Regions from separate parts of the Stenotrophomonas sp. 63632_Sma genome, predicted to be linked through region 2. Evidence: predicted binding sites of a transcription regulator. Region 2 holds the regulator's gene; each other region holds the start of a gene.
The links. Region 2 encodes FliA, which starts transcription of late flagellar genes. Its sites were predicted from a motif close to TAAAGTTTNNCNNNCNNNGGCCGATAA; they were not measured.

Region 1: the regulator FliA is predicted to act here: its motif matches at 1,011-1,037, upstream of ACZK45_RS21600 (GGDEF domain-containing protein).
Region 3: the regulator FliA is predicted to act here: its motif matches at 1,378-1,404, upstream of ACZK45_RS19665 (methyl-accepting chemotaxis protein).

Annotation. Positions count from the first base shown of each region.
Region 1 is NZ_CM151220.1:4,662,681-4,664,943, forward strand. It holds gene egtB (ergothioneine biosynthesis protein EgtB) at 1-930, opposite strand, end outside; gene ACZK45_RS21600 (GGDEF domain-containing protein) at 1,081-2,263, shown strand, end outside.
Region 2 is NZ_CM151220.1:2,155,468-2,157,730, reverse strand. It holds gene ACZK45_RS09970 (MinD/ParA family ATP-binding protein) at 1-665, shown strand, start outside; gene ACZK45_RS09965 (RNA polymerase sigma factor FliA) at 662-1,405, shown strand; gene cheY (chemotaxis response regulator CheY) at 1,463-1,855, shown strand; gene ACZK45_RS09955 (protein phosphatase CheZ) at 1,855-2,263, shown strand, end outside.
Region 3 is NZ_CM151220.1:4,239,437-4,241,699, reverse strand. It holds gene ACZK45_RS19675 (VOC family protein) at 10-381, shown strand; gene ACZK45_RS19670 (arylamine N-acetyltransferase family protein) at 390-1,229, opposite strand; gene ACZK45_RS19665 (methyl-accepting chemotaxis protein) at 1,433-2,263, shown strand, end outside.

The sequences.
Region 1 (2,263 bases), 2.2 Mb from region 2:
GCTGGGCAGGCGCGCGCCGGACCAGCGGGCGCAGGCATCGGCCTCGTAGTAGCTGAGGTGGCAGACCGGCGCGTGCGGATCCAGTTCGCGCCAACCGCCCAGGGTGTACTCGCGCTGCAGGGCGTCATCCCAGTACAGCGGGTGCTGCCAGCCCTCGGCTTCGCGCAGCGCCCAGCCTTCGCTGAGCCACCAGCGCGGTTCGCGATAGCCACCGGCGTCGATGAAGGCCCGATACTCGGCATTGCTGACGGGACGCTCGGCCAATGCGTGCGCGGGGAGCAGCACGCGGTGCGCTGGCGATTCGTTGTCGTAGGCGAACGCGGCCTGCTGCGGCCATGCCGCGGCGCCGACGGTGACGATGCGCTCGGGTGATTCGATCCAGCCCTGCGCACTGGCAGCGCTGGTGGCAGGCTGCAGGTCCTCGCGGTAGGCGGGCTGCAATGGGTTGCACCAGAACGCATGCTTGATGTCGGTGAGCAGCAGTTCCTGGTGCTGCTGCTCGTGCTGCAGGCCCAGCTGCAGATGTTGCAGTGCCTGTTCATCGAGATCGCCCGCCGCCAACCGCGATTGCACCTGCGCATCGACCTGCTGGCGGTAGTCGCGCACCTGCTGCAGCGACGGGCGCGACAGCAACCCGCGCTGTGGCCGCGCATGCGCCGGGCCGATGCTCTTGTAGTAGCTGTTGAACAGGTAGTCCCAGCCCGGGTCATGCGCTGGCGCGGTGCCGAAACCCGCCAGCACGAAGCGTTCGAAGAACCAGGTGGTGTGGGCCAGGTGCCATTTGCTCGGGCTGGCGTCAGCCATGCTCTGCAGCATGGCGTCCTCGGCACTGAGCGGCGCGGCCAACTGCAGGCTGCGCGTCCGTACATGGGCGAACTGGCGGGCGAGATCGTGCTGCGGGGCAGCGACGGCGGCGGGTACGCTGTCCATGTGGGCAGCATCGGCGCTGGATGGTGAGTGCGACGTCATGGTTCGGCATCACTTCGTTCACATGGATGAGCCTGCCGCATTCAAGAAGCCACCACGAACGCCGCTAACGGCAATGCTGCGGCCGCGTCGTCACCGCGCTGGAATTCCTACTTGCCCCTGCATCCGCTCCGCCAGCCTGCGCATTACCTGTTCGTGCTGCCTGCCGTGCTGGTTGCCGTGGTGGTGTGGACCGCATTGGATACCGCAGACGTGGCCAGCCCGGCGCAGCGCATCCTGCCCTGGCTGCTGGCCTGCCTCGGTGCCGGCCTGGCCCTGCTCTACCACCAGGTGCGCACGTTGTGCCTGCTGATGGTTGTGGCGGTGATGTTCGCGCTGCTGCACCAGGACGTCGCTGGCTACCTGCGCAATGGCCATGTCACCACGCTGACACCGCTGCGCTTCCACGCCATCTCGGCCTGGTTGCCGCTGTTGTCTGCCGGCCTTGCGTTGTGGCCGGAGCGCGGACGGCGGCGCCAGGACCTGCTGCTGCGCGGTATTGCCAGCGGCACCGCGGTGATGATCTTCCTGCTGCTAGCCACACAGCAGCCGCGCGGCATGCACGATCTGCTGTCGAACCGTCACTGGGCCTGGATTCCCGCCGACTGGAACGCGCTGGCGCAGCTGCCGGCGCTGCTGTTCCTGCTGGCGACCGCAGCGTTGGGCTGGCAGGCGTGGCGGCATCCTCGGCCACTGCACACGGCGATGCTGCTGGCCCTGCTGTGCCTGTGGTGGATGCTGCCGCGGATCTTCCTGCACCCTGTACTGCTGCCGGCGCTGAGCAGCGCCGCCCTGCTGCTGATGCTGGGCGCGATGCTGCAGGAGTCCTTCCACATGGCCTTCCGCGATGAGTTGACCGGCCTGCCGGGGCGACGGGCATTCAACGAGACCCTGCAGCGGGCACGCGGCACCTACAGCATCGCGATGGTGGACGTGGACCACTTCAAATCATTCAACGACACCCATGGCCACGACACCGGAGACGATGTACTGCGCCTGGTGGCCTCGCGGCTGGCGCGGGTGGGCGACGGTGGCCGTGCATTCCGCTATGGCGGTGAGGAGTTCGCGGTGGTGTTCCTGGACCGCCCTGCGGCGGCCTGCATGGATGCCGTGGAGGCGCTGCGGCAGAGCATCGAGGAGACCCGCATGCAGCTGCGCGACCGCAGCACCCGCAGCCGCGATGACGAAGCCGGCCGCCAGCAGCGCGGACGCGGTGGCAGCGGCCAGGTGGTACAGGTGACAGTGAGCATCGGCCTGGCCGACAGCCATGTGGATCCGCGCCCGATGGCGGTGGTCA
Region 2 (2,263 bases):
GCCTGAACCCCACCTTTACCCTGGCCGACCTGGTCGCCGGGCGCTGTTCGCTGGACGACGTCATCGTCGAAGGCCCGAACGGCGTACTGGTGGTCCCGGCCGCATCCGGCCGCCGGCACATGGCCGAGCTGGCCCCGGCTGAGCACGTTGGCCTGGTCAACGTGTTCTCCGAGCTGGAGCGCGAGCTGGACATCATGGTGGTGGACACTGCCGCGGGCATCACCGATGGCGTGCTGACCTTCTGCCAGGCCGCACAGGACACCGTGGTGGTGGTCTGTGACGAGCCGGCCTCGATCACCGACGCCTACGCACTGATCAAGGTGCTGTCGCGCGAGCGCGGCGTGGACCGCATCCAGGTGGTGGCCAACATGGTGCGCGACCCGAACGAGGGCCGCGTGCTGTACGAAAAGCTGACCCGCGTCTGCGAGAAGTTCCTTGCCGATGTCTCGCTGAACTACCTCGGCTGCGTGCCGCAGGATGACTGGCTGCGCCTGTCGGTGCAGCGCCAGCAGCCGGTGGTGAAGGCCTATCCGTCCAGCCCGGCGGCGCTGGCGATCACCGAGATCGCGCGCCGTACCGCGCGCTGGCAGGCGCCGACCGAACCGCGTGGCGGCGTCGAGTTCTTCCTCGAACGCATCCTCAAGCAGCGTGGGGTGACGGCATGAAAGGCGCAGCCCAGTACAGGGAAGTGCAGCGCTCGGCTGCAAACGAAGTCATCGCCCAGCATTCGGACCTGGTGCGGCGCATCGCCCACCACCTGGCCGCGCGCCTGCCGGCCAGCGTCGAGGTCGACGACCTGATCCAGGCCGGCATGATGGGCCTGATCGAAGCCTCGCGCAGCTATGACGCCGACCAGGGTGCTTCTTTCGAGACCTACGCCTCGATCCGCATCCGTGGTTCGATGATCGACGAGATCCGCCGTGGTGACTGGGTCCCGCGCTCGGTGCACCGCCGTGCACGTGATGCCGCCGCCACCATCCGCCGCCTGGAACAGAGCAGTGGCCGTGCCGCCAGCGCCACTGAAGTGGCCGCCGCGATGGAGATGCCGCTGCCTGAGTACCTGCGGCTGATGGAAGACGCTGCACGTGGCCAGGTGCTGAGCCTGGAATCGCGCATCGAGGACCAGGGCGAGCTGGACACCGTCGCCCAGGGCGGGCCGACCCCGCAGCAGGTACTGGAGCGCGGTGAGTTCGGTCGCGAGCTGGGCAAGGCCATCGGCCACCTGCCCGAGCGCGAACAACTGGTGCTCTCGCTGTACTACGAGCAGGAACTGAACCTGAAGGAGATCGGCGCGGTGCTCGGCGTGAGCGAGTCGCGGGTCTGCCAGATCCACGGCCAGGCGGTACTGCGCCTGCGCGGCCGGCTGAAGCTGTTCGAGGCTGCCGACGCAGGCCTCGAAGAATGAACATCCCCGAGGCGGCTGCCCCCGGCCGTCCGGAATGAACAACAAAGGAATTCTGCTTTGAACAAGAACATGCGCATCCTGATCGTCGACGACTTCTCGACCATGCGTCGAATCGTCAAGAACCTGCTGGGCGATCTGGGCTTCACCAATACCGCCGAAGCCGAGGACGGGCATGCCGCGCTGTCGCTGCTGCAGAGCCAGCCGTTCGATTTCGTGGTCACCGACTGGAACATGCCGGTGATGACCGGCATCGAGCTGCTCAAGGCCATCCGTGCCGATGCCAAGCTGAAGACCCTGCCGGTGCTGATGGTCACGGCAGAAGCCAAGCGCGAGCAGATCATCGAAGCCGCCCAGAGCGGCGTGAACGGCTACATCATCAAGCCGTTCACCGCGCAGACGCTGGAAGAGAAGCTCGGCAAGATCTTCGAACGCCTGGCGGCCAGCGCCTGATGGATACCACGGTCGACAAGAACGCCCTCGCCCTGCGCCTGCAGGAGGCCCTGGACGCGCTCGAATCCGGTGACGAGGCCGCCTGGCGGCAGCGCATCGACGGGCTGGTCGCGCTGCGCACGCAGCCGATGATGAGCGGCCTCTCGCGGCTGGCCCGCGAGCTGGGACAGGCGCTGGGCGAACTGCCGACCGTGCCGAGCGAAGCCGGCGAACTGGACGACGCCTGCGCGCGACTGGACCACGTGGTGGCGATGACCGAACAGGCCACGCACCGCACCCTGGACCTGGCCGAGGAATGCCGCAGCCTGACCGAACAGCTGCGCGCCGAAGGCCTGCAGCCGGGCCAGGACGCGCAGCTCGAGCGCATCCGCCACAACCTGACCGAGATCGCCCTGACCCAGAGCTACC
Region 3 (2,263 bases), 2.1 Mb from region 2:
GGAGTGTCTGTGAACCCGATCCTGCATGTGGAAATCCCGGCCAGTGACCTGGACCGGGCCATCACGTTCTACCAGCGATGGCTGCAGGTTGCGGTGGACGAACCCATCGTGCTGCACGACTGCCGGATGGCCTATCTGCCGTTTTCCGATGAGGCCGCCGGTGCCAGCATTGCGCTGGTGCACGGCGCGGACTATCTGCCTTCCGAGCAGGGCGCGCGCATCTACATCGGCGTCGATGACCTGGATGCCAGCCTCGACCGTGCGCTGCAGGCCGGAGCCGAGCTGCGCTTCGGACCGGCCGATGCCGGCGATTGGCGCGTGGCCGAGATCCGCGACAGCGAAGGCAACCGCATTGCGTTGCAGGCGCGCACAGCGCCGTAACGTCGACTCTACAGCGTCGCGGCGCGCGAGCGCTGCAGCCAGTCGTTGATCGCTGGATCCAGCCGCGGGTCGTCCGGCAGCTGGATGCCGAAGCGCTGCTCCAGCACGTCGCGCACATCACCCACATCATGCAGCGGGCGCTTGTCCGGTGCCTGTCCGGGGCGGTACTCGGTGTAGTTGCCGCTGCCGATGGTGCAGCGCCAGTCCGGCCCGGTCAGCGACGCGCGCAGCTGGCCGGGGAAACTGGAATCGGGATGGGTACAGACGTACCAGTTGCCCACCACGTTGTCGATCGGCGCCGGCGCCTGCAGATCGAAGCGGTACATCGCCCGCCAGCCCTCGCTGGATTCGGCCGACAGCATGAAATCTCCGCCGTCTTCCAACCGCTGCAACAGGTAGCGTTCGTGCGGGGTGGCCTGCGGCTGCGGGTCATGCAGGCGCAGCGGTACGGTCGGGGTCAGGCTGCCAAAACCGGCATCCACCAGCCAGTCATCGCCGTCCACGTGCACGCGCAGCAGCAGATGGGTACGCGCGGTCAGTTCGCCGTCCTGGGCGGCCAGCAGTACGCGCGCGCTCAATGGCTGGGCATCGAAGCCCAAGGCCTGCAGCAGCGCCAGCAACCCACCATTGAGTTCGAAGCAGTAGCCACCGCGGCGCTCGTCAATCAGCTTGCGCTGCACGCTGTCCAGGTCGATCGGCACCGCATCGCGCAGCAGGCAGCTGAGGGTTTCGAAGGGCAGCAGTGCGTTGTGGCGCTGCTGCAGCAGGGTCAGGCCGGCCAGGGTCCGTGGTGGCGGCGCATCCAGCTGCAGGCGCTGCAGGTAGCGGGGGACATCAAGCGTCGTCATGGGGGCACCGGGCGGGGAAGGGAGGTCCACTTTGCTCCCCCAACCGGGGTTGAGGTCAAGCACGGCGGCCGTGTCATGCCCCCGTCGCCTGCACCCGGTACAAAGACCGCGTCCGCCAGCGACGGCGGGACGCAGACGAAGAAAGGTCTAAAGTTGCTCTGAATCCGGCCGATACAGGTGCGTCCTTCCGCCTGGAGTCTGTCATGTCGGCCGTTGTCCCCCACCTCCGGTCCCTGCGCACGCGTCTTGCCACGTTGCGCTCGGCGTCCCCCGGCCTGCTGCTGTGGCTGCAGCCGCATCGGCTCAGCGTGGCCAACAAGCTCAAGGCGACCCTGTGGGTCTGTGGTCTGGGCCTGGTGGCGATCGCCGCTGTCTACGCCTGGACTGGCCATGCCAACGCCCTGGCCGCGCGCGGCCAGGCCAGCTACCAGCGCGGCAGCGATCTGGCTGCCAGCCTGTCCACGCGGGTGGCCGAAGCGCGCCGCCTGCAGACCCAGTATGCACGCAGTTTCGATGATGCTGACCGCAGCCAGTTGCTGGCAACACAGAAGGCCCTGCAGGCTGACCTGCAGGCGCTTCGCGCGATGCCGATGGACGCCGGCCGGCGCAAGGCGCTGCAGGTGCTGACCGAATCGGCCGACGCGTTCTCGCAGGGTGTCGCCGCCCTGTTTGAACGTGTCGATGAAATGGGCCGCGGTGATGCCGGTCTTGCCGCACAGCTGCAGCAGGCCGCCGACACCCTGCAGGTGCAGGTGGATGCGCTGCAGCGGCCGTCGCTGGCGCTGTCCCTGCAGAAGATGCGTAGGCAGGAGGCACTGCTGCTGCTCGACGGTGATTCCACTCACGCCGACCGCGCCAGCGAGGAAAAGCTGCCGTTCGACCTCGCGCTGGCGGGCCTGCCTGCGGATGCGCAGGACGCCCTGCGCAGCGGGATGGAGGGCTATCAGGGCGCACTGCTGGGGTATACCGCTGCCCGCGTCGGCCTGGATGTGGAAGCGCAGTCGCTGCTGGATACCGCCGCGGGCGTAGCGCCG